DNA from 4 places in the Vibrio alginolyticus NBRC 15630 genome. Region 1 is predicted to be linked to each of the others. Evidence: predicted binding sites of a transcription regulator. Region 1 holds the regulator's gene; each other region holds the start of a gene.

Region 1 (8,199 bases):
GGTTTGCCGAAAGGCGTGATTAACCTTGTTCAAGGCGCTAAAGAAACTGGTATCGCCCTAGCTGACGCAAAAGGCATTGATGGCGTACTGTTTACGGGTAGCGCGAATACGGGGCATGTATTACACCGTCAATTTGCGGGTCAACCAGGCAAGATGCTCGCACTAGAAATGGGGGGTAATAACCCGATGGTGATCTCTGATAAATATGGTGATTTGGATGCCACGGTTTACACCATCATCCAGTCAGCGTTTATCAGTGCTGGGCAGCGTTGTACGTGTGCTCGTCGTTTGTATGTGCCATTGGGTGAAAAAGGCGATGCGCTTATCACCAAGCTCGTTGAAGCGACACGCAATATTCGCGTAGACCAACCATTTGCAGAACCTGCGCCATTTATGGGACCGCAAATTTCGGTCGTGGCAGCCAAGTTTATTCTTGATGCACAAGCTAATCTACAGTCTCTTGGCGGTGAAAGCTTGATTGAAGCGAAAGCAGGAGAGGCGGCGTTTGTTTCTCCTGGTATCATTGATGTAACGAACATTGCTGAGTTACCAGATGAAGAATACTTCGGCCCACTTCTGCAAGTGGTGCGCTACGAAGGATTAGACAAAGCCGTAGCGCTAGCAAACGATACGCGCTTTGGTTTATCTGCTGGCTTGGTTTCAACCGACGACCAAGAGTGGGAATACTTCGTGGACCACATTCGTGCCGGCATCGTGAACCGCAACCGCCAGTTAACGGGTGCAAGTGGTGATGCACCATTTGGTGGTCCGGGGGCGTCGGGTAACTTGCGTCCAAGCGCTTACTACGCAGCAGATTACTGTGCGTACCCAATGGCATCAATGGAAGGTCAAGAAACTGTCTTGCCTGCAACATTGAGTCCAGGTGTAGCGCTATAAGATTTAATAATAGAGTCGCAACTATGCATTGCGGCTCACCTTGCCGGCGCATCATTTAGGTATGGGTTGTAGTGATCGTTGGCAGAACACGAAAAGTGAGCAAAGACTCGGAAAAGCGTGTTGACTGACTGGCATTTACCGTCACAGGTTGATGGTTGCTCGTTCATTATTCTGGACAACTTTTGTTGTGAACGAGCAGCCAACTTCCGCTTACCTTTAAACTCTACATCTCGTAACAAGGAGTCGTTATGACGCCCGATGTGTTATTTGAATCGCTATGGCAAGATTACATTCAACGTCTTTGCCCTTCGGCGGCTAAAGTGCATCAGCTGCTTCAAGAAGATGAGCCTCTGATTAATGATCATATAGCTTTACGTACCTTCAATATCGCGCCTCTTGGTATTGAAACTCTAGCTAAGCCATTTGTAGCTATTGGTTACAAGGCGTGTGGTGATTACGTTTTCGAAAGCAAAAAGCTGGTTGCTAAGCACTATGAGCACCCAGATCCGAAGAAACCTAAAGTATTTATTAGTGAGCTAAAAGTTGAAGAGTGCTCGTCTGAGCTACAAGAGATTGTGAAAAATTTGGTGGCACAAGTCGATGCTGACAAGCTGAACGATAGCGCATTCTTACATGGTGGACGCTTGTGGGATTTAAGCTTTGCTGATTACCAAACGTTGGCTAAAGAAAGTGAGTACGCATCTTGGCTTGCGGCGCATGGTTACGGAGCAAACCACTTCACGGTGAGCGTTAACCAGCTCAATGAATATGAAGAAGTGAAGCAGGTAAACGATCATCTGCGTACCGCTGGGTTTACCATTAATGAAAATGGTGGTGAAGTGAAGGGCACTCCTGAGGTGTTGCTAGAGCAGTCATCGACCATGGCAGATAAAGTAGCGGTTCGTTTTAGCGAAGGCACTGAAATTATCCCTGGCGGGTTTTATGAATTTGCTAAGCGCTATCCGATGGAAAATGGTGATTTGTACCCAGGTTTCGTGGCCGCTTCAGCTGACAAAATCTTTGAAAGTACGAATGGCTAAGTTTTAGGGTTAACCTGTTAAGCTTACTCATTAGTGTTCGCTGCACCCTATCTCATTTGGTCATGAGCAAATAAAAAGCCACCAATGTTGCCATTGGTGGCTTTTATAATTTTGTTCGTGTCACTCTAGTTTGAGATTAACGAGTACCGTAAACCACGATGGTTTTACCGTGAGCAGAGATTAGGTTCTGCTCTTCTAGCATCTTCAAAATACGACCTACTGTCTCACGAGAACAGCCAACAATTTGACCGATTTCTTGACGAGTGATCTTGATTTGCATGCCGTCTGGGTGAGTCATTGCGTCTGGTTGTTTTGCAAGGTTCAGAAGCGTCTGAGCGATACGACCAGTTACGTCTAGGAACGCCAGGTCACCCACTTTTTGGCTAGTTACTTGAAGACGACGAGCCATCTGCGCAGAAAGACGCATTAGGATGTCTGGGTTTACTTGGATAAGCTGACGGAACTTCTTGAAAGAAATTTCAGCAACTTCACAAGGAGATTTAGCACGAACCCAAGCTGTGCGCTCTTGGTCTTCCTCGAATAGACCAAGTTCACCAATAAAGTCTCCTTGGTTTAGGTAAGAAAGGATCATCTCCTTACCTTCTTCGTCTTTGATAAGAACCGCAACAGAACCTTTAACGATGTAGTACAAAGTTTCTGCCTTTTCGCCCGCGTGAATTAGCGTGCTCTTTGAAGGGTACTTATGAATATGACAGTGTGAAAGAAACCACTCTAATGTTGGGTCGGTTTGAGGTTTACCTAGAACCATAATATCTCACTTCCTCTGCAGGGTACGCTTGCGCTATCCATATTTTAGCTAAGCCTGAATTAGGCCTACTAGAATAAGAGCACTTTTTATATGCTGCAAGCTCTCTTGTGTTTCGGTAAGAAATAGTATCCTTTTTCGAAAACGATTTCTTGATTTTAATCGTGCCATGATTGAGATTTTGTAAGCAAAACTGTGCACATGATCACGGTATGAAAAGTAAACATCTTCGCAGGCAGGTTTTTAGCCAATTTTCCCTGTTTCGATGAGCTGTTGTAGGATAGGCCGAACTATGAGCTCCATTGCAAAGCTCATCTTACCGCCGGGTACGACAATCGTGTTGTGGCGTGACATGAATGAGCCATCAATCATGGCCAGCAGATATGGGAAGTCGACATTCTTGATACCGCGTAGGCGAATCACCACAAAACTCTCATCCAAACTAGGGATGCCTTTTGCATTAAGTGGGTTGGAAGTATCAACGGTCGGTACGCGCTGGAAGTTGATGTGAGTACGAGAAAACTGCGGAGTGATATAGTTGAGGTAATCGTCCATGGATCGCACGATTGAGTCCATTACCGCTTCACGCGAATGGCCGCGATCGCGAGTGTCACGTACGAATTTTTGGATCCACTCTAAGTTCACAATCGGCACCATGCCAATTAAGAAATCCACATGTTGAGCAACATTAACATCGCCATCGACCACGCCACCATGTAACCCTTCATAAAACAGCACGTCGCTGTTTTCGGGTAAGTCTTGCCACGGTGTAAACGTGCCTGGCATTTGATTGTAGGGAACCGCTTCGTCAAACGTGTGCAGATAACGGCGCACGCTGCCAGTACCGTCATGCCCGAACTTACGGAAAAACTCTTCTAATCCCGGGAAGTCATTAGCTTGTGGGCCAAAGTAGCTAATGTGTCGACCTTGCTCGCGGGCTTTGCGAATTTCGATGTCCATTTCTGGGCGAGTAAAGCGATGGAAGCTATCGCCTTCAACCCATGCGGGTTTAACGTTCATCATATTGAACATTTTACGGAAGGCTTCAGATGTAGTGGTCGTGCCGGCACCGGACGAACCAGTAACCGCAATAATTGGGTGTTTAGCTGACATGACAAACCTTGTCGAAAATTACTTACCTGTAATGTGCAGTAGAGTTACTACTGCACGGTCGATATCCCACTATAGCACGTAACAATACCTTGTCATCGAGTGGGATACGGTAAAATGTGAAGGGTCTAAAATTTTGTTTTATGCTGAATATCGACGGTTTCGTGTAGCTCAGAGAACACGATAACCGCTTCACCTTTTTCCAATTGAGCTTTAACTTGATCAATTTTGTCTTGCAAAGAAACCTCGACGGTTCCGTAATCCGTTCCTTCGCGTAAGACGAATTCACGAATTAAGTTTTCCAATGTTTCCGGCGCAATGTCTTGCCATGGAATGATCATAAATACCTCTAACTTTTATGATGAGCGGCTAGTTTACTGCGTTCGTTGCTTGGATACAGCAGAAAGGTAATCTGCGGCGATACTTTCGTAATACGCAGGCAGCGCTTCCTCCAACCAAAACTTAGGTTTTAACGCCGTTCCTGTCAGGAAGCCAACATGGCCGCCGTGCTCAAAGAGACGGTAATCAATGTTATCTGGCAGAACAAACTTCGGGATCACATCGTCGGTCATGAACGGATCGTCTTTGGCATGGATGATCAGTGTCGGTAGCGTGATTTGTTGTAGTTTACTTAAGCCAGAGCATTGGTCGTAATAATCTTGTGCGTCTTTAAAGCCGTGCAGTGGTGCCGTGATCAAATCATCGAATTCATACAATCGTGTGACACGTTTTATTGAGTTGTAAGACAAAGCGAGCTCGCCATGCAACAAGTGATGTTTTTGCAACGCGTTGCGTTTGAGTGAAGAGAGTAGGTAACGGCGATACACTTTCGAAAAGCCTTGTTCAATACGGTTTGCACACGCTGCTAGGTCTAAAGGCGCTGAGATAATAGTCGCTGCATTCAAAATAGGGTGGTCTTTATATTGGGCTAAATAATTCGCCAACATGTTACCGCCAAGAGAAATACCAACCGCAACTTTGGGGTGATCAGGAAAACGTTGTTCAAGGTGCTCTAGGAAGTAACGAGCATCCGTCACTTCACCCGAATGGTAAGCTCGTGCTTTTTTGTTTGGTTTACCGCTGCAGCCACGAAAATGCATCATCACCGACAGCCATCCAGATTGAGCAAATGCATTCATTAACCCATTGGCATAAGGGCTATAGAAGCACCCCTCTAACCCATGAAATAAAACAAAAATCGGCTTTTTTTGTGCAGGCTCTTGGGTTGGGTCCTCGCTCCACGCGAGATCGAGAAAGTCGCCATCGGATGTATCGAGGGTTTGCCAAATCGGCGTAAATAACGCTTTTTTGCGAATAAAACGCGGCAAAAGCGTTTGGAGATGCGGGTTTTTGATCCCGGCGGCTGCGAAAAATTGTGTCATACCTAACTGCTCTTATGCGGTCCTTCGGTGTCCGTTGAAGAACTTATTAATATAATCCTTTATAAAGATTATAGGTATTCTACAGATTTATGGGCGTTTTGGTGGTTGAATGTTTGGCACCGGCATAGCAAAGGCTTGCTGCAAATGCTCCCCACCGAGTTGACGACAGTATCTCAACGTCAGTGGGTCACCATCATTTTTGAGTAGTGCAAGTGAGTTAATGCAGTCCACCAAATCCGCTTGTTGCTGCTTTTCTAGTTGCAGCTCAAACTGCAAGGTCTCACGATACAAAGCGTCATTGACTTGAGACTTAAGGTGGCGACGAAGGTCGCGAAAGGAGTGAAGTAAAGTTTCGCTCCTACCTAGACAGTCTTGCACCAAGGGCCAGTCTTTTTCTTGGAAAATGAGTTGCTGCTCATCGAGCCATCTGAGCAGCAGGAGTAGGTTCACGTTACCGTGGTAGTTGTTCTGTAATGATAAACACGCCTCTTTCACTTCTCGCACACCATAAAATTGCAGACTAAACTGCCAAAGGTGTTCTAGGGTGAGTGTGTATTCAGCGTGTTGATTACTCATTGATTAAACTCTAGCTCCATCTGCTCCAACGTTTCTTGAGCAGACATCCATTCCATTTCAATTTCTTCGAGCTCAGCTTTACTGGAAGCTTGAAGTGCCAGCACTTGGTTAAGTTTAGCTTTATTTTCGGCCGCATACAGTGAGTTGTCCGCCAATTGTTCTTCAGCTTCGGCCAGTGCAGCACCTAACTTATCCATTTTATTTTCTAGTTGTGTCAGCGTTTTGCGAATTGGCGCTGTCTGTTTTCGAAACTCTGCATCGCGACGTTTTTGCTCTTTCTTCGCAGCTGCGCTGTTGGCCGTATCTTTGCTTGGCTGCGCAGCCTGCGCTTCTTTGCGTTCCGCTCTTTGTTGTTCGGTTAACCATTTATAATAGTCATTTAAATCACCGTCGAACGGAGCAACTTGTCGATCATGCACTAAATACAAGTCATCGGTCGTAGCGCGCAGTAAATAGCGGTCGTGCGAAACAATCACCATCGCACCTTCGAATGTTTGCAGTGCCATCGTAAGTGCTTGGCGCATGTCCAAGTCTAAGTGGTTGGTCGGTTCATCAAGTAGCAACAGGTTTGGCTTTTGCCACACAATTAAAGCCAATACCAAACGGGCTTTTTCGCCACCAGAAAACGGCGCAACTTTTTCTAGTGCTTTGTCACCTTGGAAGCCAAAGCTACCTAGGTAATCACGTAGCTGCTGTTCGGTTTGATCGGGTGCGATTTGCATCATGTGTTGCAGCGGCGTTTCTTCAGGGTGAAGCGTTTCTAACTGGTGCTGAGCGAAGTAACCAATTTTCACGCCTTGTGAGTAAGTTAGGTCACCACCTTGCGCGTTAAGTTCACCAGAGAGCAGCTTGATTAATGTCGATTTACCCGCACCATTACGGCCGAGTAGACCAATACGACTGCCAGGAACCAAGTTCAAGCGGATCTTCTCTAAGATGAGGTTGTCACCGTAACCTGCAGATACTTCATCCATCATCATGATTGGGTTTGGCAGCGCAGCTGGCTCACGGAATTGGAAGCTAAATGGGTTATCGAATTGAGCTGGTAACACTTTCTCCATGCGCTCCAAAGCTTTAATACGGCTTTGAGCCTGGCGTGCTTTAGAGGCTTTGTAACGGAAGCGGTCGATGTAGCTTTGCATGTGAGACATCTGCTTCTGTTGCTTTTCAAACATCGCTTGTTGTAACACCATCTTTTGTGCGCGTTGGTTTTCGAATGACGAGTAGTTACCCGTGTATTCGTTCAGCTGCTGATTCTCGATGTGAATGATGCGACCAACGATCGGATCCAAGAAGTCACGGTCGTGCGAGATCAGAATCAGCGTGCCAGGGTAGTTTTGTAGCCAACGCTCTAACCACATTACCGCGTCCAAATCCAAGTGGTTGGTTGGTTCGTCGAGTAGCAGTAGATCAGAACGACACAATAGCGCTTGAGCCAAGTTAAGACGCATACGCCAACCACCCGAGAATTGGGTCAAACTCCAACTCATTTGCTCTTGGCTGAACCCTAAACCATCGAGCAGTTCTGCCGCGCGAGCGCGAATGCTGTAACCACCAATGGTTTCAATTTTACCGTGTATCTCGGCAACTAGGGTTCCGTTGTCTTGTGTTTCTGCTTCAGCTAACTGCTTTTCGAGAGAGCGGTACTCGCGATCACCATCAATGACGTATTCCAGTGCAGTGCGCTCTAGCGCAGGCGTTTCCTGTGCGACCCAGGCCAACTCCCAGTGTTGAGGTTGGCTAAATGAGCCAGCATCAATTGACAGTTCATCTTTCAGTAGGGCAAACAGCGTTGATTTACCGCAGCCGTTTTTGCCCACAAGACCGACTTTATCGCCAGGGTGAATAGTCGCAGAAGCTTGGTCTAAAAGAGGTTTACCGCCACGCAGTAACTGAATATCAGAGAAGGTAATCATAAAGTTTTCATTCACTTTGCGCAGTGCGCGTTGCTTGGTTACATAGCGAAGTGGTTTCAATCGTTTTTAAAGCCACTTGGGTATATATCTAGCGGTGAATAGTAGGGGTATTGGCCGGAAAAGTCGATTGATTCGCTTTAATTGCATTATGCTGTACAAAAAAGTATAACAATTTGATAACGGATAAAAATAACCACAAGGACGACCATTTGGCTGTTGCACCGTCTATTCTCCCAAAAGTTCTGGTCATTTATGCTCATCCAGAGCCACATAACTCGATTGCCAATCAAGTGATGATAAAAAAAGCTCAGTCGCTTGATCACGTCACTGTGCACGATCTTTACGGTGTTTACCCCGATTTCTTTATTGATGTGAATTACGAACATGAGTTGTTGCTCGCTCACGATGTGATTGTATTTCACCACCCACTTTATATGTATTCATGTCCAGCCCTATTAAAAGAGTGGCTAGACCGAGTGTTAGGTAAAGGCTTTGCGTTTGGCGGAGGTGCG
Region 2 (8,199 bases), on a different replicon from region 1:
TTCTGCTGCTTGACCTTTTTCTGCAATTAACATTGCTAGCCTGTTACTGGAAATTCTCGAGATGAGGTCGCTGGAGGTTGTCAATGCATGAACGAGCTCGGTACAAACATCGAGAACTTCGGGGTTTGAATGCTGAATCATAATGATGGCGTGGTTAGAGCGTTTGAGCTCCGTTTTAAACAAAACTAACTGTTCCCACCAGTAGGTCTCAGAAACGACATTAGAGAACTGTTTTTCAGGGTCGTATTCGTGTTGAGAGCGAATATGATTGATCAGCTTACGTGCTCGCTGCTCTAGTTGGCGTTTAGAGCCTCTTGCTTTATCCATGCTGATTCGATGAGTTTGTTCTTTGAGCATTTTGAGTGCGTGCTTACGGTATTTCTTGAACGCGTTAAACGCAGACTCAAAGTCACCTTGTTCTTCAGCGACTCGTGATTGTTGGAAGCAAATTTGGCTGAGTAGCTCACCGTGGTCGAAACTGAGTGCAGACTCTTCTGCTGCAAGTAGCAACTTGGCAGCGCTGTCTGTATTTTGGCGCAAAAGCTCAAGTCTTGCTCGGCTAATAAAAGAGTGTGCTTTCATCCAAACGAGGTCATGCTCAATGGCGAGCTGGTGGGCTTTTTGGGTGGCTTCTTCGGCCGCATCAAGGCGTTCTAGTCCAAGCAGTGCTAACCCTTTAAAGTCCCAGATCTCGGCTTGCCATGTACTATCATCATGATCTTTTAATACTTCGGTTGCTCCATCCAGTACCGTAAGCATCTCGACAAACTTATTTAGTAAGTAATAGTCCCAAGCTAATAAGATGCGCGCTTTACCTTCTAACCAAGCAATACGAACATTGTTTGCCACTTTAACGGCTAACTCATGAGTTGAAGCGGCAAGTTGGTGTTCATTAGTGATGCGCCATACATTACCAAGCCCAATTAGAGATTCGATTTGAATTTCAACATCATCAACGAGAGCAGATTGTTCGAGCGCATTAATCCAATATTGTTGCGCGGAATAATACTTTGCTTGGCCCCAATATTGGAGAGCAAAAAGATGGAGAATTTCCGGGAGATGATCGTCGGTTTCAAGCTGTGTTTGTTTGCTGTAAGCGTCTTTGACGAGTTTTAAGCCTTGTCGGTAATCCATTAGGCACCAACAGCATTGCGCCATGATGAGTAAGGCTTTGATCTCTCCGTCCACAAATAAAATTTGTTCCGCGCGGATACGATATTGCTGCGCAATATTAAAGGTATGTTTAGGGGCCGATTTTATTTGGCCTTTAAGCTTAGTGAGATCATCTTCTAGCTGAATTTGGTTTTTATCCAACGTTCACATCCATGACTATCGAACTGGAAATCACACCTAATATTAAGTGGTTAGATGCATGTTTCTTTACCAAAGCGATGCGGATAACGTTTTGGTAAACGATCAGGGGCCGTAATGTATACCGTTACAACCCCTAATTACTACATCTAAATTACCAATAGAATAGCTACGATAGGAGCTGTTTGATTGTCAAAGGTGCATCAGAGACTTCTAACCTTTGTGCAGCGGTAAGACCTTGTTTATCCTGATAGCACAAATTATGCCAAGCTCTGAATATATCTAAAAGAGGTAAAATACCAGCAGGTCGTAATTTGCGACGTGGCTCGTTAATGAAGCTTTCGAAAAGAATCTGAAAGCGGTTTTGATAAAACTTCACATGACGAGTTGTCGCAACGTTAAACCATTTTTCAGGCTCATTTTGATCGCCAGCGAGGTAGCAAATGCCTTTGTGGTTTTCGTTTTGACTAGAGATTGCCCAACGATCGCGCCACCAACTCATATAGGCGATATCGACTTTGCCAAAGGGAGTGCTCATGTCCCAACTAGCGTCCTCTTCTACGTACATCAAGTCGACACTTTTCTCTTTAATACGAGGTAAACAAACGCTCAGTGCAGCTGAACGTAGTAGGGGATCTTGAGGCATGTATAGAGATACACGTTTGTTTGGGCAGCACATATCAAGTACGTGCAAATAGTGTGCATACGAGGTGTATGGCGGACGGACTAATGCCCCTTTTGAAGGGTAATGAAATACAGATAGATTACCAAGAGGGTCTTCTACGTTACCGCGAGCCAAAATTGTTTGGTATTTTTGGTCAATTCGCTCTCTGAGGTGATAAGAAGGTTCCGCAAGCGGCTCACTTGCTTCCGCTACATACTCCTGGGAAACAAAACGAGACACCTCATCGTAAGGATTATGATCGAGCGTTGCGATTGGCTCTTCATCAGCGGAATAATTGACGTGCTGGCAAAGAATATAGCCAGAATGCGCTTCGCCAGAAACAATCCAATACACACCATTATTGCTGTTCGGTTGCAATGCAATATAGTTTGAGGCCAATTCATAATACGTTGCGTGGTTTACCCAGCGCGCATCAATGGTTGCCAGCTTGCGGCGGCAGCGGCTAGCTATATGGTCAACATGATCGTAAAAGGTTTTTGGGTTAATACTAAGCTTGCGGCAGATTTCTCGTACGGAATATCCCGTAAACAATAAACCCATCAAGTTCTCTTGAAATTGAAGCTTCTTGTTGGCACCAGACCACTTGTCGACAAAGGTACTTTGACACACTTTACAGCGGTAACGTTGGCGATCGCCACTGTAACCGAAAGCGTGATAGAGGTGTTTGTGAGTGTGGACAGAAAGTCCAAAGTTGTCGCAATCATCATTACGGCAAGCAGGCAACCCGTCACTGTGGACGTGCCGCAGGCGATGAAGTTCGTTCACGACATCGCGATTATTAAGTAAGGGGGGGAAAGCTCCACATTCACGGCATACCATCGCCGGACGCTTAGGGTTCGCATGTTGCAGAACGTAACGCTTTGCATCACTCAATCCAAAGTTGTCACACGCCAATGTTTTACAAAAGTTGAGTTGTAACCCATCTGCGTCTTTTGGCAGTTCGCCGTTAGACACAATCGCCCCCTCGGGATAATTCGGGCAGCCAGCATAACTCTGGCTGCAAATTATTACTTACTATTTGTTCTTAGATGTTGATTGCAGTTTCTAGTGCAACTTTCATCATGTCGTTGAACGACTTCTGACGCTCTTCTGAGCTTAGTTTTTCACCACGGATGATGTGGTCAGAAACTGTCAGGATAGTCAGTGCTTTCGCGCCTAGGTCAGCTGCTACGCCGTAGATACCAGCCGCTTCCATGTCTACACCTAGGATGCCTAGTTTTTCCATCTTCTCGAAGATGTCTGCTTCTGGTGTGTAGAACAGGTCTGCAGAGAATACGTTACCTACTTTTACAGGCACTTCCTGAGCGCGCGCTTGGTTAACTGCTTCTTCTAGAAGACCGTAATCAGCGATTGCTGCGAAATCGTGGTTGTTGAAACGGATACGGTTAACTTTAGAGTCTGTAGAAGCACCCATACCGATAACAACGTCCATTAGTTTCACGTCGTCACGTACTGCACCACAGCTACCTACACGGATAACGTTTTTCACGCCGTATTCAGCGATTAGCTCGTGTACGTAGATACAGCAAGACGGGATACCCATGCCGTGGCCCATTACAGAAACTTTTTTGCCTTTGTAAGTGCCAGTAAAGCCGAACATGTTGCGAACGTCACAAACTTGTTTCACATCTTCTAGGAACGTTTCAGCGATGTATTTAGCGCGCAACGGGTCGCCTGGCATCAGAACTGTTTCAGCGAAATCACCTGGTTGTGCGTTAATGTGTGGGGTTGCCATAAGTGCTCTCCAAAGTTTTGTTTTGATAAAACGCCTCTATTATAGAACGCTATTACCAATTCTGTTGAACTTGTTCGTTTTCGTTGAGGCAATAATATCGGGACGTACAGTAGCCCCTTGAGAGCTTAGTCACAAAAACCACGTATTTAGAAACTGCAACTCCTATTGATAACTAAATCTGTTGAAACCAAAAGAGCAATCGATTTGCTTTTGAGCAGTTTGTCGATTGCGCGCACAAATTCTTTGTTTTTGGGCCAAACTTTTTTCTGAAAGCTGGTTGATCGAAATACTTTCGAGTGAAGTAAAACGATTAAATTGTACAACTTATTTTCTTGTACAATCTGGAAAGGCTTGCTATAAGTTATACAACAAAACTTTTTGTATAGGGATGCGTCATCATGGAATCTTCAATCAAAGTAGGTATCAGTTCGTGTGTTTTGGGTGAACGAGTGCGTTTTGACTCTGGTCATAAGGTGAGCAACTTTGTGACTAAAGAGCTCAGCCCGTATTTTGACTTTGTTTCGGTATGCCCTGAAGTCGGCGTAGGTATGCCAGTACCCCGTCCAACAATTCGTCTTGTTTCTAATGAAGAGCGTGTTGCATTGGTTGAAACCAAAAATCCAGAAAATGATCATACCGACAATATGCTCACTTACTCGGCCAATAAAGTAGATGAACTTCAAAGCGAGCAGCTTTGTGGTTACATCGTTTGTGCCAAGTCACCAACTTGTGGCATGGAGCGAGTCAAGGTTTACAGCAAGAACAGTGCTGCGAAAGAAGGTGTTGGCTTGTATACACAAACATTGATGCAAAAAATGCCTTGGTTGCCTGTTGAAGAGGATGGCAGACTTAACGACCCTGTATTGAAAGAAAATTTTATTACTCGAGTATTTTGTCTAAATGACTTTTACGACTCGATGGATGGTGAGCCTACTCGTGGCAAAATCATCGACTTTCATTCGCGCTACAAACTGACGTTAATGGCACACCACCCAGAGTCATACCGATCCCTTGGCCGCTTAGTTGCCGATGTCGCTAATTATGAAATTGAAGACTTTTACCAAGAGTATCGTTTAGGACTGATGAAGGCGTTAACGAATCGGGCTAGCCGCAAAAATAACACAAATGTGTTGATGCATTTACAAGGGTACTTCAAACGCTCACTAACTAAAGAAGAAAAAGAAGAGTTAGCGACAGTGATTCACGACTACCGTATTGGAATGCTGCCTCTGCTAGCACCACTTACGTTGATTAAGCATTACTTAAATACTTACCCAGACGAGTATTTATCAAAACAGAAGTTTTTAGAACCGTATCCGCAGGAGATGAGATTACGCTATGGTTTGTAGTTCAGAAGAAAAACTATACGCGATCCGAGATGTCGCAGAAATCACGGGTGTAAAACCAGTTACGCTGAGAGCTTGGCAACGAAGATACAACTTGATCCAGCCTCAGCGAACTGAAAAAGGACACAGACTCTATCGCCAGCAAGATCTCGATACGATTCGCGAAGTCCAGAGTTGGCTCGCGAAGGGGATTTCGATTGGTAAAGTGAAGGGGCTGCTAGGAAAAAGCGCCGATGTCGAAGTCAAAAACGAGGTTCGCACACTCGAAGAAGTTGAAAACATGCTGCTTGCGCTGTCTACCCTGAATCGAGGAAAAGCAGAGAGTTTACTTGCCTCTGTTCTTAAAGAGTACCCACTAAAACTCGTTATTGATCAGTTTATTAGCCCAGTATTTGATGCGCTAGATATGGTAAAAGGATCGTTGCGATCCTTGCAGGTGGGGTTATTTCAGACTTGTTTGATCACTCGTCTTGCCCTTGTTATCGATTCTGAAAACAAAGCCGCTTCCAAAGGAAAGTGTCTGCTCATTAGCTTTGAACAAAACAGAGAATCTGAGAGTTGGATTCAAGCAGCGAAGCTTTGTGAACAAGGGTATCACACGACTTTGATCGATAAGGTTGATGATGTTTCTGGTCTACTAGATCACGAGGTCATTGAAAATGGTTCGTTTATCTACCTTTTCTCCAATAAAGCACTAGCTGCTAAACAAGTAGCGTCCATCAAAATGCTTCACGCACAGCTAGGTGATCGGATGGGGTGCTCTGAAGTGATAGAGAAATTACACCTAACTTAGTAGACAAAAGATAGGAGCTACCATGATTTTAGTATGGTTTCGACGTGACTTGCGTACGTTAGACCACACGGCACTCAAAGCGGCATTGGATTCAGGTCAGCCTGTCGTCGCTTGCTTTATCGCGACGCCAGAGCAGTGGCGGGAGCATCACATGGCGCCGATGCAGGCAGACCTCATTGCTCGTCGCTTAGCTTGTCTTAACGAGGAGCTTGAAAGCCTTAATATTCCTTTTTTGTACAAAGAGGTGCCGTCGTTTTCCGATTGTACAGATGTGATTAGTGGGTGGGCGGAAACACTTGAAGCCACGTCTGTCATGGCAAACATTCACTATGAGGTGAACGAACGAGAGCTCGATACACAAGTAAGTGAAGCGTTAGCTTCTCACGATATCGAATTTGAACTGTTTCATGACAAATGTGTGCACGCGCCAACGACGGTTCTTAATAAGCAAGGCGAATATTTTAAGGTATTTACGCCATTCAAGCGTGCTTGGTTAACGCAGTTCCATATGCCGACGGTAGTAAAACCTCACGAGCAAGCGCCACTCAATAAAAAGGTACTCGAACAATTAGAGTCGGCTCGATTTAATTCAAGCTTCACATTTAGCTATCCTCGAGAATCCAGTGAAGACTGGCTGGCTTCGACTAATGATATTTTGAAGCAGCTTAGGGAATTTGCACGGGAGCGCAGTGACGCGTATCAAAGCGAGCGAGACTTTCCAGCTATTGATGGCACTAGCCAACTGTCTCCATACCTTGCGATTGGCGCACTATCACCAAGGCAGTGTATTGCTCGTTTGTATGCTGAAAATCAACAAAATGACCTTACAGAAGGGAAAGCAACTTGGCTAAGTGAGATCATTTGGCGTGAGTTTTATCAGCACCTATTGGTTTTCGAACCAAAACTCGTCAAAGGCAAAGGATTTATCGATTGGGAGGATAAAATCCAGTGGTCCTATGATGAGAAAGCCTTTGAGCGATGGAAGACAGGAACAACAGGATACCCAATCGTTGATGCAGCAATGCGTCAGCTCAATCAAACAGGCTGGATGCACAACCGATTACGTATGATTGTCGCGAGCTTTCTTACCAAGGACTTACATATTGATTGGCGATGGGGAGAAGCGTACTTCATGAGTAAGCTGGTGGACGGCGATTTTGCAGCGAACAATGGTGGCTGGCAATGGTCTGCTTCTACGGGCTGTGACGGGCAGCCATACTTTCGTATTTTCAACCCGATAAGCCAAGGCGAAAAGTTCGATGCTAATGGTGAATTTGTGCGCCACTGGGTACCAGAAATCAAAAGTGTACCGAACAAATACATCCATAAACCTTGGACTTGGGAGGGCTTTTCTTTACTGGAATATCACAAGCCGATGGTTGATCACAAGACAGAAAGAGAGATAACCTTACAGCTCTTTAAAAGTGCCAAGGAATAGAGTGAAATGCTTAGCAAAAAGCGATCAATGAGTTTCGCAAAACGTACCCTGCTATCTGTGTCGTTATCTTTAGTGAGTGGTCTATCATTCGCTAAGATGTACGAATTACCAGAGGATGGAAGCCGTTTAATTGGTCGCCTTGAAAACCACGTCGTGCAAGAAGGCGAAACCATGGCAAATATCGCTAAGCTCTACGATGTGGGTATGCTAGGTTTAATGGCCGCAAACAAAGGCGTGGATCCCTTCTTACCAGAAGAGGGGCATGTTCTTACTATTCCGACACAGCTAATCCTCCCAGACGTACCTTATAAAGGTATCGTTATTAATCTAGCCGAGCTGCGCTTATATTACTTTCCGAAAGGAGAGAATATTGTCCATGTATTTCCTGTCGGAATTGGCCGAATAGGGCGCGATACCCCAGTAATGACAACGCGTATCAGCCAAAAACGACCGAACCCTACATGGACTCCTCCAGCCTCTATTCGTGCCGAGTACAAAGCAAAGGGCATTGACCTACCAGCCGTTGTTCCTGCGGGGCCTGATAATCCACTTGGTATGTTTGCATTGCGTTTAGCTTACGGGAATGGCGAATACCTAATTCATGGTACCAACAAGGACTTTGGGATTGGTATGCGAGTCAGCGCGGGTTGTATTCGTATGGACCCAAGTGACATTGAGTGGTTATTTGACAAGGTTCGTAACGGCGAAGACGTTAACATCATTAACCAGCCTATCAAAATGACACTTGAGCCTGACAGAAGTGTGTTCTTAGAAGCACATGAGCCTTTGACTCGTAGTAATGGCGAGAAAGATGAACTCAAAGTGCCGAAAGAGTTAAAGTGGTGGCTGGATGAATTCGGTATGAAAAACGTGAAGGCTAAAGCAGCAATC
Region 3 (8,199 bases), on a different replicon from region 1:
TAAGTCGACTGTTTCATCAAGTGTTGGATGTGCTCAATGAATTTACCGGCTTTGTCTAATTCACCGCGTCCAATCGCAATACGCGCCAACATCGAATAGCTATGTAAGTGCTTGCTTGGTGAATGGTTTTCGAGAATTTGCAGACCTTTGTACGCGCATTCTTCCGCTTCATCAAGTCGGTTCCAGCACCAAAGTACTTGCGCGCGAATACGCAGCAAAAATTCATGAAGAGGAACATGCTGAAGCTGCTGATCTTCAATCAGACGAAATGCGGAATCTTGTAGTTCAAAGGCAGCTTGCACGTAACCTTGTGCAATTAAAATCTCGCTTTGCTGCAATATTGCCCATAACGCTTGGTGATATACCTGATACTGACGAGCTAGCTTTTCAGTTTGTTGCATCATCGGCAAAGCACGGTCTAGTTTACCTAGCACGTGGTTAACTTCACCAACAACCGAAGTCGCCACAATTCGGCTACGGTAAATAGTGTTATCAAGTTGGCTAAGCGCTAGCTCCGCTAATTCGAGAGCTTTTTCTGGTTGGTTACTGTTGATAGCCACTTGAGCAAGCAACGCGTTTGCTTGACCTTGATAATGAATATCTAACGCAATGTTACGCTTTTTGTGTTCCTCTTCCGCTTCTTCAAGCAGGTGGCCCACTTGGTTATAACGATGCTGACTTTGAGCCAACCATGCTCGGAGCATCGTAAGTTTTGGGTGGCTGAACAACAGATCATCGTCCAACTTGTTAATTGAGCTTTCCAGTGTGCTGAGTTCGCCTTGGTTAAACATCTTCCAGCCGAATTCGTTTAGGATCTCTACCACTAAGTCCTTATCATTCGATTTTTGTGCATGATGAATCGCTTGGTGTGGTGCTTTTTGTTGTAACCAAGCGATAGCAGCATTGCGGTGGAGATCTTTTTCTTGCTGAGGAATACGAGCTTGGCGCTCATGAGATAAAAACTCGCCAAATAAGTTATGGAACCGGAACCAGTTCTGTTCCCCTTCGAGCGGGTAAATGAATAAGCCGTAACGGTTAAGCGATTCAATCATTCCCAGTGCATCTTCGCGTTGGGTAAGGGCAAACACTAACTCATCATTGAAGTGGTCAAGCACGGATACTTGCATTAAAAAGTGACGAGTTTCGTGATCGAGTAAGTCAAACACTTCTTCGACCAAGTAATCCCACAAGTGCGCGTGATTGAACTGCGATACCGACTCTACAGTTTGTGCCAATGTGCGGTTTTGATGTTGGGCTTGTAATGCGATCAACTGCATCGCCGATGGCCAACCTTCAACATAGGTTCTTAGGCTGTTCGCCATGTCTTCATCGATACCATCGGCGATACGCTGGTTAAAGAAGCGAGTGGTTTCTTCGGTATCAAACGCCAACATCTCGTTGCCGATTTCGATCATTAAATCACGAACACGTAAGTTTGCAGTGCCCAGAGGCGGCGCTGCACGACTGGTTACCACAACGGTGAGGTTGTCTGGCATGTGCTTTAAGAAGAAACGCATGGATTCATGGATTTCATCATTCGTGATTAAATGGTAGTCATCAAGCACCACGTAGCACTCTTGATGAAAGTCAGCCATTTCAGCGAACACTTCGCTAAATAGGGAGCGTAAAGACGAGATCTGACGTTTTTCCGCCAGTTTTTGTGCGTTAGCGCAACTGAAGTTGGTGGCTTTGTTTAATGCTTGAAGCAGATAGTTTACAAAGCGAAAGCCGTCGTTATCGCTGTCATCAATGCTGTACCAACCGACGTTTGGCTTATCGGATAGCCACTGCGCTGCCATTGTCGTTTTTCCGTAACCTGCTGGGGATCGGAATAAAACCAATTTGTAGTAAGGCGCTTGCTGTAGTAAGTCCAACACTCGTGGGCGCACGATGGCATTGTGCAGGCGTCCTGGTCGAGTAAGCTTAGATGGAATCCACATTAGTAGTTATGTCCTTATTTATGTATACCCAAATGACTGCAACGTGATCATTCTAGTAAAGCCCCCTTGAAAGCCGTCTTACTGAATGATGTCATCAGCATCAAAAACACTGTTTGAATGCCGGATAATGTCGCTACTGTTGGGGCTTGCGTCCGTCTGAAAAACCATTCCATACGGTCACTTAGATATAAAAGCTAGCGAAAACTAGAAATAACTCACATCGCCTAATTCTAGTTTGTATAAAAAGCGTACAATCCTGTGAGCTGAGTGGGATGTTACGACATCAGAAATGTTCGTTACTTTGATCCACTTCCTAATTCTCAAGGGTTGATGGATTTACCATCAACTACGCCCTTTATTTGTGATTGTCGTCACTTAAATATCGTTTGTTTCGTTAGCGTTAAGATCGCGTTGCACATAGATTACGAAAAGTTCTTCTACGCTGACCGAGTTAATGTGACCGATATTACAATTTTCACATCATCAGATGAGTGGACTATAAAAAGCGTCATGAACGGGTTTTAACCTTTCTCACATTCCATTGTGATCAAAATCACTAAGAACTGGTGCAAAGTTCACTTTGTTGAGATTTGGATCACTAACCTAGCAATGGTACCCCCTCTACGCCCTCAGCCCTCCTCCTTCAAAGGATGAGAATTAGGAGGATGTTTATTCACAGAGGTAAATGCACGATGTATGGCAGATGAATTACCAAAAGACGTGAGAATTTCGTAATGAAACCTACTCAACAAAAACAATTTGACAAGAAGTCGTTCCAAGAAAGCGTAAAGAAACACCTATCTGTAACTTACGCTCATACGATTGAAAACGCAGACAGCCGCGCATGGTACCTAGCAATGGGGCATGCTCTGGCTGAATTTACTACTCTAGATTTGCTTGCGACAGAAGAAGATCCACGCATTAAAAGTGCGAAGAGCGTTAACTACCTTTCGCTAGAATTCCTTATCGGTCGTTTGACTGGTAACAACCTAATCAGCATGGGTCTGTATGAACAAGTAACAGAAGCAATGGCTGAACTGGGTTACAACCTAACTGATCTGCTAGAAGAAGAGCGCGACCCATCATTGGGTAATGGTGGCCTTGGTCGTCTGGCTGCGTGTTTCATGGATTCATGTGCGGCACAAGAATTCCCAACTGTCGGCTATGGTTTACATTACGAATACGGTCTATTTAAACAGTCATTCAAAGATGGTCGCCAGCAAGAAGCACCTGACGCTTGGCGCGGTGTAGAAGGCTACCCTTGGGAAATTGCGCGTCCAGAACTTGCGCAAGAGATCGGTTTCTACGGTCACGTTGAAGTGATTAACGAGAACGGTAAAGAAGTTCGCAAATGGGTACCAGGCATGACAGTAAGAGCAATGCCTTGGGATCTTCCAATTGTGGGTTACGAATCAGACACGGTTTACCCGCTACGTCTTTGGGAATGTCAGGCGATTGCACCATTCTCACTAGCAAGCTTTAACAATGGTGATTACTTCGAAGCTCAGCACGCACTGATCGACGCAGGTAACATCACTAAAGTGCTTTACCCGAACGACAACCACGAGAAAGGTAAAACACTGCGTCTAATGCAGCAGTACTTCCACTCAGCAGCGTCTGTACGTGACATCCTACGTCGCCACGAAGCTGCGGGCTACTCGCTAGCGGATCTACCTAAGCAAGAGACTATCCAGCTTAACGATACGCACCCAACGATTGCGATTCCTGAACTAATGCGCATCCTGATGGATGAAAAAGGTTTAGCTTGGGAAGCGGCTTGGGAAATCAGCTCTAAGACATTTGCGTACACCAACCACACGCTACTTCCAGAAGCACTAGAGACATGGCCAGAGTCGCTAATCCAGCACCTGCTACCACGTCATATGGAGATCATTTACGAGATCAACCACCGCTTCCTACAAGACGTACGTGCAATGTGGCCGGGTGATGTCGCGAAGCAACAGAAGCTTTCTATCATCGAAGAAGGTTTCCACCGCATGGTTCGCATGGCAAACCTATGTGTAATCGGCTCTTACGCAGTAAACGGTGTAGCAGCACTTCATTCTGAATTGGTTAAGAAAGACCTATTCCCAGAGTTCCACGAAATGTACCCGACACGTCTACACAACGTAACGAACGGTATTACGCCACGTCGCTGGTTGAAGTTCTGTAACCCAGGTCTGTCTCAGCTTATCACTGAGAAAGTCGGCCCAGAATGGCCAGCGAAACTAGAGCAACTTGAAGGTATTGCGAAGTACTCTACTGACGCGACATTCCAAAAAGAATTCATGGCAGTGAAGAAAGAGAACAAAGAACGCCTAGCAACTTGGGTGAAAGAGAACATGGGTATCGAGCTCGATACTAATGCAATCTTCGATGTCCAAATCAAGCGTCTGCACGAGTACAAACGTCAGCATCTAGACTTGCTACACGTACTGTCTCTGTACCACCGTATTCTTAATGAACCAGGTTTTGAGTGTACGCCACGCGTTGTGTTCTTCGCAGCAAAAGCAGCACCGGGTTACCACCTAGCGAAAGAAATCATCTTCGCAATCAACAAGATTGCAGACAAGGTGAACAACGATCCTCGCATCGGTAACAAGCTGAAAGTGGTATTCATCCCTGACTACCGCGTGAGCATGGCTGAAATCATTATCCCTGCGGCTGACGTTTCTCAACAAATCTCGCTAGCGGGTAAAGAAGCATCAGGTACAGGTAACATGAAGATGGCGCTAAACGGTGCGCTAACTATCGGTACAATGGATGGTGCAAACGTTGAGATTCGTGAGGAAGTAGGCGATGAGAACATCTACATCTTCGGTCTAGATGTTGAAGGTGTGAAAGCGCTGAAAGCTCAAGGTTACAACCCATTTGATTACTACAATGCGGATCACCTACTCAAAGCGTCAATGGACTTGCTATTGGGTGAAGAGTTCACACCAGGTCAACCAGGCTTACTGCGTGCAACGTATGACAGCCTACTAGACGGCGGTGACCCGTACTTATGTCTTGCGGACTTTGCATCTTACGTGAAAGCGCACGAAGACATGAGCGAACAATATAAAGATCAAGCTGGCTGGGCGAAGAAGGCCATTCTTAATACCGCCCTTGTTGGCAAGTTCACGTCAGACCGCTCAATCCGCGACTACGTGAACAATATCTGGAAACTTGAAGCGGTGAAACGCTAATAGAACCTAGTTAAGACCAAGGTAGCCAAGCGCTACCTTTGGTCATTTTCCAAAAGAAGTTATTGATAACAATAAAACCCTACATGGAAGGTGTTGGTATTACCTTCGGAGAAAGCGATGAAAGAACAAACAGCATTAAAGAAAGTCGCGGAAATGGCGAGATTGGCTGATAGCTATGTCAGTGCTTGGGGAGATGAGGCGAAAGTGTCTGAGGAGACGCTACGCCGCTTGCTCGCTTCGCTTGGCTACGATACTAGCAGTGATGAAAAACTACTGGCTTCTGCTGAAAAGAAACATAAAAAAGACGTACTAGCCCCTGTTCTTGTTTTACGCGACGGCGAACCAGTCGAAGTGGAACTAAACCTAGGTACGAGTGCTCGTGAGAGTGAATTCAGCTGGCGTTTAGAAACAGAACAAGGAGAGGTACTTGAAGGCTATCTTCAGTCCCAAATTGTTCGTGATGAGCGTGCTGAGGGTGGCCCTCTAGTGTTTGCATTGCCAAAGAACTTGGCTTGGGGTTATCACAAACTGATCATCAGTCGTAAGCGTCGTAAAACACCTTACGAGATGTCATTGATCATTACGCCGAAAGCGTGTTTCAAACAAGACGATCTAAACCAACACAAAAAGCTATGGGGTCCTAGTATCCAGCTTTACACACTGCGTACTCAGCATAACTGGGGCATCGGTGATTTTGGCGACCTAAAACAACTGGTGAGTGATATTGCCTCTCGTGGCGGTGACTTCATTGGCTTGAACCCTATTCACTCGCTGTTCCCTGCGAATCCAGAAGGGGCAAGCCCATACAGCCCGTCTTCTCGTCGTTGGTTGAACATCATGTACATCGATGTAAGCTCTGTACCTGAGTTCGCGCTAAGTGCAGAAGCACAACAACGTGTTGGTAGCGCAGAGTTCCAACAACGTCTACAAAAAGCGCGAGACTCTCATTGGGTGAATTACACCGAAGTTTCGCAACTAAAAATGAGTGTTCTTCCGCTGCTATTCAGTGAGTTTAAAGCTCGCCATTTAGACAAGAACACCGATCGCGCTCGTGCCTTCTTGGACTTTGTTGAAAAAGGCGGCGACAGCTTGCTACACCAAGCTGCATTCGATGCACTTCATGCTGATTTACATGCAGAAGATGCAAACATGTGGGGCTGGCCAGTATTCCCTGAGAAATACCGCACATTCGACGCAGCTGGTACTCAGAAGTACATCAAGGACAACCAAGATCGCGTTCACTTGTACATGTACCTACAATGGATCGCAGACGATCAAATCAAAGAAGCGCAAGCTCTAGCAGAAGAAAAAGGCATGGCGGTTGGTCTGTACCGCGACCTTGCTGTAGGTGTTGCAGATTCTGGCAGTGAAACATGGGCGGATGAAGGCAACCTAGTGCTGGATGCAAGCATCGGTGCGCCACCAGATATTCTTGGCCCTCTAGGTCAAAACTGGGGTCTGCCACCGCTTAACCCTCAAGTGTTGGAAGCGACAGGCTACGATGCGTATATCAAGTTGCTACGTGCCAACATGAAGCATTGTGGCGCACTGCGTATCGACCACGTACTTGGCCTATTGCGTCTATGGTGGATTCCAAAAGGCGAGAAAGCGACAGAAGGCGCGTACTTGTACTACCCAGTGGAAGACATGCTCGCAATCCTAGCGCTTGAGTCGCACCGTCATCAGTGCTCTGTGATTGGTGAAGACTTAGGTACTGTACCAGATGAAATCGTTGATATCCTACGTGATGCGGGCGTGCATTCGTACAAAGTCTTCTTCTTCGAAACCTCAAAAGAGGACGGCGGCTTTATTTCTCCGAAGCATTACGCAGAGCAGTCTATGGCGGCATTGTGTACACACGACATGCCAACCCTACGCGGTTTCTGGCACTGCGATGACTTGAAAATGGGTCGTGAGATTGGTCTGTACCCAGATGAAAAACAGTTGGAAGGCTTATTCGCTGACCGCTTGAAGTGCAAACAAGGTATCCTAGACAGTGTTCGTTGGCACGGTTACTTGCCAGAAGGTATTGGCCATGATGCGCAGTTCGTACCAATGGATTCATACCTAAGCGAAGCGCTTCAATTGCACGTTGCGGCGGGTGATTCTGCACTGCTTAGCGTTCAGCTTGAAGACTGGCTAGAAATGGATCAACCGGTCAACATTCCTGGCACGGTTGATGAGTATCCAAACTGGCGTCGTAAGCTGTCGATGAACCTAGATGAAATCTTCAGTCGTGAAGACGTGAATCGCATTTCTAAACGCCTTACAGAAGTTCGCGCACAGGCGAGCAAATAAGATGCGTAGAGTGACGTAGAAGAATGAGCGGATTACTAATTTTGTTAGCTCAGAGGTACGAAAGTTCCGTCTAGGTCACTCATTCAACCCACACAATCCGTTAGGATGAAGTACCGTTATTATGCCCGCGACAATAGCGGGCATTTTTGTATTTTGACGCCGTTTACGCGACGAACGTGAGAAGCGGAGTCTTTTGTGAGTTCACAACGTTGGCTGTGGAGAAACCAACATTCGGTTCAAACGAATATTGGCTCTAGGGAGAAAGATTTGAAAATCACCAAAACAAAGAAAATAAAGAAAAAACACGAACGCGCGTACGAACTGCTTGCTGAGGCGGCTTACTCAGATCCATTTGCGGCGTTGGGCCCATTCATTGATGACGGCGAAGGTTCGCTGCGAGTGTGGATGCCAGGCGCAAACAAGGTTGAACTGCTTGTTAATGGTGAACCTCGCGTGGCGCTTGAACGCGATGGCGACAGCGGTTTTATCTTAAAAGAGCAACGCGACTTACACCTGACCCACTACCGTTTAGCGGTCGATTGGAATGGTGTTGAACAAATTATTGATGACCCGTACCAGTACCACAATATCTACCAAGAGTACGAGCATCTGCATACGCCAAAAGACATGTATCACTACATGGGCGCGCACTTTGTCACGCTAGAACGTGGCGGTGAAAACATTTCCGGTGTTCGTTTCCTTGTCTACGCTCCACATGCATCGGCTGTTAGCCTTGTGGGTTGCTTTAACCAATGGGATGGTCGTCGTCACCC
Region 4 (8,199 bases), 1.5 Mb from region 1:
CTAATCTACATGGTTCGAATTCGTCACCAAGCCCTTGATATAGAAAATGGAGAAGAGCCAGACAACAATATTGAGCCGGAGAACATGTCTGAATTTGAACGTCGAAACTTAAAAGCAGCATTTCAAATTCTAAGTAACGCTCAGAACTTCATTAAGTTTCGATACCAGAGAAGTAGCAAATAATGTGGTTCTCAAAAAAAGTAGAAAAAGAACAGCCGTTGTTGGATACATCCCAGACGCCAGAGTGGTCAATGTTGTTCAAACAACTAGCTAAAGAAGCGAAAGACGAGAGGCTCAAACGCTACTATTCGACACCGATGGTTAATGGGGAAACACCAATTGAACAAGTGCCATTTGTCTCGGTAGACTTTGAGACAACAGGATTGAACTCGGAAGAGGATGTCATTCTCACGATCGGACTTGTGCCGTTCACTATTGATCGTGTTCAATGTAATGGTTCTGCTCATTGGGTCGTTAACCCAAACAGAGAGTTAAACCACGAGTCTGTCATTATTCACGGTATCACTGACTCTGAGGTTAAAAACGCGCCGCAGCTGTCTCAGATCTTGGGTGAAATATTGGATGCGTTGTCAGGCAAAGTGGTACTTGTTCACTACAAGAACATTGAAAGGCAGTTCTTTAATAACGCCTTGCTAAATAGCATCGGAGAGGGGATACAGTTTCCTGTTGTTGATACGTTAGATATTGAGTATGCGATACAACGCCGTGAATGCAGAGGTTTTATCAATAAGTTGAAAGGCAAGAAACCCGGTTCTGTACGATTAGGGCACGCTCGTGAAAGATATGGCCTCCCTGCTTATCAACCTCACCATGCCCTGACGGATGCGTTAGCAACTGCGGAGCTGTTTCAAGCACAACTGCAGTATCACTTTAATCGAAACATGCCAATATCTTCGGTTTGGCAATAGGCGTTATTTATGGTGAAAACAATAAAATGCAATGAGAGATAGGGGGCTTTAAGATTATGATGGCGGATTGAGTAACCGCTTATAAGAACAATGTTTTATGAACATGTGCTTGGTAGTGATGAAGACGTTTCATTACTCGAACTCCGACGAAAGTAATTTAAACTTGGTCACGTATTTTTAAGGAGATTATCCGTGAGCACCGATAATAACGGTGGCATTCAACGCCCCGATGGAAAAGTAAACGCAATAGATACTGACTATCAAATTGGTCAGGATAACGTTGCGCTAAAGGTAGGCCCATTTGGCCTTGATATTCACAACCGTGTTTTTGCAATTTCTGGCTTAGCAATCGTCATGTTTGTTGTGATAACACTATTATTCCGAGAACAGGTAGAGCCGTTTTTTGCAGACCTACGAGCGGGTTTGTTACACAATTTAGACTGGTTTTTTCTCGCTTCAGGTAATATTTTTGTCATTGTCTGTGTCGGATTGATCTTCACACCATTGGGCCGTGTGCGAATCGGTGGTACTGAAGCAACACCGGATTACTCCTATGCCGGATGGTTGGCAATGCTATTTGCTGCAGGTATGGGCATTGGTCTCGTATTCTTCGGTGTATCAGAACCGATGTCCCATTTTAGTTCTGCGATTGGTGGCGTGAGCGTTGAGAATGGTGTACGTACTGACTGGGCACCGCTAGGTGGTGCAGAGGGCGATGCAACTGCAGCTTCGGCATTAGGGATGGCTGCGACGATTTACCACTGGGCACTTCATCCGTGGTCAATATACGCGCTCTTGGCTCTTGGACTGGCTATCTTTTCATTTAACAAAGGTTTGCCACTCACCATGCGCTCAATTTTTTACCCTTTGTTTGGTGAGCGTGTATGGGGTTGGACTGGTCATATTATCGATATTCTTGCAGTGGTAGCGACGGTTTTTGGTTTAGCAACATCGCTAGGCTACGGTGCGTCTCAAGCCGCAACGGGTTTGAACTTCCTGTTTGATGTCCCAATGACCAATACCACGCAGGTTATATTGATTATTGGTATTACTGCGCTCGCTTTAATCTCTGTTGTGGCTGGACTCGATAAGGGCGTGAAAATCTTATCTGAAATCAACATGGGTCTTGCAGCGCTGCTATTGCTATTTGTTATTGTTGTTGGCCCGACGATTGCGATTTTAACTGGTTTCTTCGAGAACATCGTTTCCTATGTGGCTAATATCCCTGCCTTATCTATGCCATTTGGACGAGAGGATGTGAATTACTCTCAAGGCTGGACGGCGTTTTACTGGGCGTGGTGGATTTCTTGGTCACCATTTGTGGGTATGTTCATCGCACGTGTGTCTCGCGGTCGTTCAGTTCGTGAGTTTATTATTTGCGTTATTCTTATCCCATCTTCAGTTTGTGTGTTATGGATGACGGCTTTTGGCGGTAACGCAATTAGCCAATACGTTAATGATGGCTACGAGGCGGTGTTTAACGCAGAACTACCTTTAAAACTTTTTGCCATGTTAGATGTTATGCCATTGGCTGAGATAACATCTTTTGTCGGCATTATCTTAGTCGTGGTGTTCTTCATTACCTCTTCTGACTCAGGATCACTGGTTATTGATACTATTGCTGCGGGCGGTAAGGTCGATGCACCAACGCCACAACGCGTGTTCTGGTGTACGTTTGAAGGTTTGGTTGCGATTGCATTGATGTTGGGTGGTGGTCTAGCTGCTGCTCAAGCAATGGCGGTGACGACTGGTTTACCGTTTACTATTGTTTTACTTGTTGCAACGGTATCTTTGATAAAAGGTTTGATGGATGAACCTCGTCCAAAGGCGGTTTCTAAGAAATCAAAATAACTAGTATCAGCAGTTAAATTATTGATAAAAGCGGTATGCGAAAGCATGCCGCTTTTTTTTTGGATTTCTATTTTTCTCTGAGAAATGAACAGCATGGAAAACGGTCTTATTCTGGTTGTTTTTTGTACTGTGCATTTAGGTGACTATTTAATAAATTAGACCTCGAACTATTTTAACTTTTGGTTAATAGGTTTATTTTTGTGATTTGAATCACAAAAATACCGATAAAAAGGCGGATTATTTGATTTTTAGTCGCGAGGGATGCCCATAATAAAAAGGAAATTTAATTAGACCTCAAAGGATATGTATTTTCACATGATCACATCAGCACCTTGGGTCCTTTATCCAGAGATTGGAGAAGACTCAAGTAAAAAATGGATTTTTCGTGAGCCTAAAATCTCTGATGGTGACGACATTTACAGCTTGATTGCAGACTGTCCTCCATTGGACATGAACTCATCTTATTGCAATTTCCTACAGTCTACGCATTTCAGCAAAACCAGTATTTTGGTTGAGCAAAAAGGCGAAATCGCAGGTTTCATTTCCGGTTATCAGAAACCAGACGAGCAAGACGTTTTATTTGTCTGGCAAGTTGCAGTCTCACCTCGCTTTAGAGGTCATGGTTTAGCATTCCGCATGTTGAAAGAACTTCTCACCCGAGAGGAATTAGGCGGTGTTAAATCGGTAGAAACTACCATCACGGAAGATAATAAAGCCTCTTGGGCACTGTTCAAAAAGTTAGATGCGATGAACGGCAATTCTGGCCAAGTAAGCACATTTTTGGATGAAGAAGCCCACTTTAAAGGCAAACACGATACAGAATATTTGTATCGCATTCCTCTCAAATAATCCTCAAACAATAGGAAATAAAAACGGTCTCATCATGGATATTTTCAAAAAGCAGGAATCCAACGTACGCTCATATTCAAACAATTTCCCGGTCGTTTTTCGTAAAGCGAAAGGCTGCTGGCTAGAAACAGAACAAGGTGAACGATACTTAGACTTCCTTGCTGGAGCGGGATCTCTAAATTACGGCCATAACAATCCAGTACTAAAACAAGCGTTGCTTGAGTACATTGAAATGGACGGTATTACTCACGGTTTGGATATGCACTCAGAAGCGAAAGCATCGTTTCTGGAAGCGTTGGATACTTACATCCTTAAACCAAGAAACTTGGATTACAAGGTTCAGTTTACGGGCCCAACAGGTACTAACGCTGTTGAGGCGGCATTGAAGCTGGCTAAAAAAGTAAAAGGCCGCGACAGCGTCGTTGCGTTTACTAACGGTTTCCATGGTTGTACTGCTGGCGCACTGGCTGCAACGGGTAACCAGCATCACAGACAAGGTAACGGTTCTAGTCTAAGTAACGTCACTCGTATTCCATTTGAAGGTTACGCTGGCGTAGATGGTCTTGCGCTGTTCGAAACCATGCTAAATGATAACTCTGCAGGTATGGATAAACCAGCCGCTGTACTTCTTGAAACTGTGCAGGGTGAAGGTGGTTTAAATGCTGCTTCAAACGAGTGGTTACAACGTTTGAGCAAAATCTGTAAAGCCAATGACATTCTTGTGATTGTCGATGACATTCAAGCAGGTTGTGGACGTACCGGTACTTTCTTTAGTTTCGAGCCGTCTGGTATCCAACCGGATATCGTGACGCTATCGAAGTCGATCGGTGGTTACGGTTTGCCGATGGCTGTCGTATTACTTAAGCCTGAGCTTGACCAGTGGAAGCCAGGCGAGCATAACGGTACGTTCCGTGGCAATAATCACGCCTTTATTACTGCTGCAAAAGCACTAGAAATTTACTGGGCAAACGATGATTTTGAAACACACATCAAGCAGTGTTCAGACAAGGTGAGTGCAGTGATTGACCGTTGTGTTCGTCGCTTTCCACAAATGTTTGTGCAGAAAAAAGGCCGCGGCATGATGGTTGGTATTGAATGTATCAATGGTGACATGGCATCTGAAATCGCGAAAAACTGTTTCGAGAATGGAATGGTGATAGAGACAGCGGGTCCAGACGATGAAGTTGTGAAGTTCTTCTGTCCACTAACCATCAGCGAATCAGAGCTAGATCAAGGACTAAGCATCTTTGAAAATGCAGTAGAGACTATCGCTGCGAAACATTTCAAACAAGCATCTTAATAAGGATTTTAATTATGATCGTCAGAACTCTAGATGAATGCCGCAACAGCGAACGACGTGTTGTTTCAGATAACTGGGAAAGTGTCCGCATGTTGTTGAAAGACGACAACATGGGTTTCTCTTTCCACATCACAACGATTTATGAAGATACAGAAACTCATATTCACTATCAAAACCACCTTGAATCGGTGTTTTGTATGAGTGGTGAAGGTGAGATTGAAGTTGTAGGTGGAGAAACGTACCCAATCAAACCAGGTACATTATATATCCTTGATAAACACGATGAGCACTACTTGAGAGCTTATAAGAATAAAGAAATGGTAATGGCGTGTGTGTTTAACCCACCGATTACTGGCGCTGAAGTGCACGATGAAAACGGTGTTTATCCTCTCGTTGACTAAAAGATGATGGTGGGGTGCTTTGCCACCCCACACTTTACTATCTCTTCTTTTTTCTTTTTAAAGTTACCAATCAAAAAAGGCTTATCATGACATTTACCGTAGAAAAAATCGGCGGTACATCAATGACAGCATTTGATGCTGTTCTCGACAATATTATTCTTCGTCCCAAAACACCATACAATCGTATTTTTGTCGTATCTGCATACGGTGGTATGACCGATGCGCTGCTCGAGTGTAAAAAAACCAGTAAACCAGGCGTTTATCAGCTTATCGCGAAACGCGACGACAAATGGGAAGAAGCGTTAGCGTACGTTGAAAGCCGTATGTTGCTGACCAATGAAAATATTTTTGCGGACCCAATGAATCGTATCCGTGCGGATAAATTCATTCGCTCCCGCATTGCTGAAGCGAAAAACTGTATCGCGAATATTTTAGAAACCTGTCAGTACGGTCAATTTTCGTTGCGCCAGTACTTGCCTCAAATTCGAGAGTTTCTCTCGTCTATCGGTGAGGCACATAGTGCTTACAACACAGCACTAAAACTAAAAAATATGGGTATTAACGCTAAGTTCGTTGACCTGTCTGGTTGGGATAATCAAGCGCCAAGAAGCCTTGATGAGTCGATCAGTGACGCGTTTGCTGATATCGATGTATCAAAAGAACTGCCAATCGTGACAGGTTATGCTTACTGTAAAGAGGGCCTAATGCACACTTATGACCGAGGTTATAGTGAGATGACATTTAGCCGAATTGCAGCAATAACAAAAGCGGATTTAGCAGTAATTCACAAAGAGTACCACTTGAGCTCAGCAGACCCACGCGTTGTTGGCCCTGAAAAAGTATTACCAATTGGTAGTACAAACTATGACGTAGCAGACCAACTTGCTAACCTTGGCATGGAAGCGATTCACCCAAATGCCGCTGCGGGTTTACGTGAAAGTGGTATTGAGCTACAGATTAAAAATACATTCGAACCTGAACACGAAGGTACTTTGATCTCTTCAAGCTACCGCCCAGAAGAAGACAAAGTCGAGATCATCGCAGGTAAAGAAAAAGTATTTGCACTGCATTTGTTTGACCAAGCAATGGTAGGAAAAGCCGATAACGTTAGTTACGAATTGATGGAAATCATCTCCGATGCTCGTGTAAGTTTGGTTGGTAAAGAGATGAACGCTAACTCTATTACTTACTATCTAGGTGGCAGTACTGATAGCTTAAACAAAGTATTGTATAAAGCCGAGAAACGTTATCCGAATGCCTCGATTAAAGGTCGTATGGTCGCGCTTATCTCAGCCATCGGTTCTCAAATTGATACCAACAAGACGTTGGCGAAAGGTGTGCTTGCATTGATGAATAATGGCGTTACGCCAGTTGCACTGCACTCATCATTGAGAAATGTAAATGTTCAATTTGTTGTCGGTGATAAGGAATACCAGCACGCGATTTGCGCATTGCATGATGAGTTTTTCCAAAGTAGCAGTGTAGCTAAATCGGTTAATGTGGCTTAGTTTATCCACGGTTAAAATACAAAGGAGAGCAGGTTAGCTCTCCTTTTTTTGTTTTCAGCCCTAAACCACCTACTTCAGTAGGTGGTTATCATCCGTTTCGGCTTTGCCTGTAAAACTACTCATGCTAAATGCGTCTTTGATTTTTCCAGAAGTCAAAGAGGACAAATAACATGAGTAGATACAATCAAGCTTCCCACGTATTTTGGCGTTGTCAATACCATATAGTGTGGACGCCAAAGTATCGATTTAGGATCTTGAAGAACAATATAGGTAAAGAAGTTTATCGATGTATTTATGTTTACTGTAATCAACTTGGATGTGAAGTCGTAGAGCTAAACGTACAAGTTGACCACGTACATTTAGTTGTAAAGGTCCCACCAAAGCTTTCGATATCCAAGTTGATGGGGGTATTGAAAGGCAAAATAGCCTTAAAGCTATTTAGCAAGTTTCCTCACCTTAGGAAGAACAGGCTTTGGGGTAATCACTTTTGGCAAAGAGGCTATTTTGTCGATAGTGTTGGAATCAATGAAGAAATAATACGCCGATATGTAAGACATCAAGAGAAGCAAGAGCGAGTAGAGCAGCAGCAATTGGCGCTGGACTAAACAAAGGCCCCCTTTTAGGGGGCTCACACAAAGCCACCTTCTTTAGAAGGTGGTAATTTACTTTTCAGTTTGTACTCACAATGCCCACTTTGTATAGGCTAAACAGGCGATTTAAGTAAGTTCCTATGTGGCGATACACATAAGCCAGCAGAATGGTCTGCTGGCTTATGTTACTGATTAACTAACGTTAACTTAGTTTACTTAAACTTGCTGATTTCTTGTTCAACTTTGTCTAGTTGTTGCAGCTTCTCTTGCATTTTTAGAGAGTCGTAGTTTAGTGAAGCAGGGTTCATCGCTGTGCCACGCTGCATTGGGTATTCTGGAAGTGTTTTAAAGAACTCTCCCACAACGTCTTGTACAGGTACAAATAGCCACATGTTGTCAGCCATCCAACGCAAGTACATTTGTGATTCGCTTGGGCCTTTTTCGAATGGGTCAGCGCGTAGGTGGATGATTTTAGGCCAGTTCGGAGCAAAACGAACTGCGTTACTTAGGTTCCCTTCAAGCGTTGCAAAGTGAAGTTTCCAGTCATTCCAGCGGACAGCGTTTAATTCACCATTAGACGTAAAGTAAAGCAGCGACTCACGAGGGCCTTTTTCTTCCTTACCTTCAAAGTATGGCATGAAGTTATAACCATCTAAATGCACACGCCATTCTTTGCCATTTGCTTTGTAGCCTTCTGCCAGTTTTTCTTTTACATCAGGTACGCCAGCAGCTGCCAATAATGTAGGCAACCAGTCTTGGTGTGCCATCATT

The links. The regulator CRP, encoded in region 1, controls carbon source genes, mostly activating them, when cyclic AMP is high. The targets are predictions, from matches to a motif close to TGTGANNNNNNTCACA.
Region 2: the regulator CRP is predicted to act here: its motif matches at 3,850-3,865, upstream of deoD (purine-nucleoside phosphorylase).
Region 3: the regulator CRP is predicted to act here: its motif matches at 2,396-2,411, upstream of N646_RS16595 (glycogen/starch/alpha-glucan phosphorylase).
Region 4: the regulator CRP is predicted to act here: its motif matches at 2,980-2,995, upstream of ectA (diaminobutyrate acetyltransferase).

What each region holds. Positions count from the first base shown of each region.
Region 1 is NC_022349.1:2,027,368-2,035,566, reverse strand. It holds gene astD (succinylglutamate-semialdehyde dehydrogenase) at 1-897, shown strand, start outside; gene N646_RS09300 (DUF1338 domain-containing protein) at 1,146-1,937, shown strand; gene crp (cAMP-activated global transcriptional regulator CRP) at 2,074-2,706, opposite strand; gene N646_RS09290 (phosphoribulokinase) at 2,947-3,816, opposite strand; gene N646_RS09285 (YheU family protein) at 3,942-4,154, opposite strand; gene N646_RS09280 (hydrolase) at 4,188-5,195, opposite strand; gene N646_RS09275 (TIGR02444 family protein) at 5,283-5,771, opposite strand; gene N646_RS09270 (ABC transporter ATP-binding protein) at 5,768-7,687, opposite strand; gene kefG (glutathione-regulated potassium-efflux system ancillary protein KefG) at 7,897-8,199, shown strand, end outside.
Region 2 is NC_022359.1:123,668-131,866, reverse strand. It holds gene N646_RS15885 (tetratricopeptide repeat protein) at 1-1,314, opposite strand, end outside; gene N646_RS15880 (lactate dehydrogenase) at 1,481-2,950, opposite strand; gene deoD (purine-nucleoside phosphorylase) at 3,021-3,731, opposite strand; gene N646_RS15870 (YbgA family protein) at 4,130-5,080, shown strand; gene N646_RS15865 (MerR family transcriptional regulator) at 5,070-5,870, shown strand; gene phrB (deoxyribodipyrimidine photo-lyase) at 5,893-7,308, shown strand; gene N646_RS15855 (L,D-transpeptidase family protein) at 7,315-8,199, shown strand, end outside.
Region 3 is NC_022359.1:279,208-287,406, reverse strand. It holds gene malT (HTH-type transcriptional regulator MalT) at 1-1,940, opposite strand, end outside; gene N646_RS16595 (glycogen/starch/alpha-glucan phosphorylase) at 2,675-5,128, shown strand; gene malQ (4-alpha-glucanotransferase) at 5,246-7,426, shown strand; gene glgB (1,4-alpha-glucan branching protein GlgB) at 7,694-8,199, shown strand, end outside.
Region 4 is NC_022349.1:481,075-489,273, forward strand. It holds gene N646_RS02125 (DUF294 nucleotidyltransferase-like domain-containing protein) at 1-183, shown strand, start outside; gene N646_RS02130 (3'-5' exonuclease) at 183-929, shown strand; gene N646_RS02135 (BCCT family transporter) at 1,122-2,780, shown strand; gene ectA (diaminobutyrate acetyltransferase) at 3,096-3,629, shown strand; gene ectB (diaminobutyrate--2-oxoglutarate transaminase) at 3,664-4,929, shown strand; gene N646_RS02150 (ectoine synthase) at 4,944-5,330, shown strand; gene N646_RS02155 (aspartate kinase) at 5,417-6,838, shown strand; gene tnpA (IS200/IS605 family transposase) at 7,009-7,443, shown strand; gene N646_RS02165 (arylsulfatase) at 7,641-8,199, opposite strand, start outside.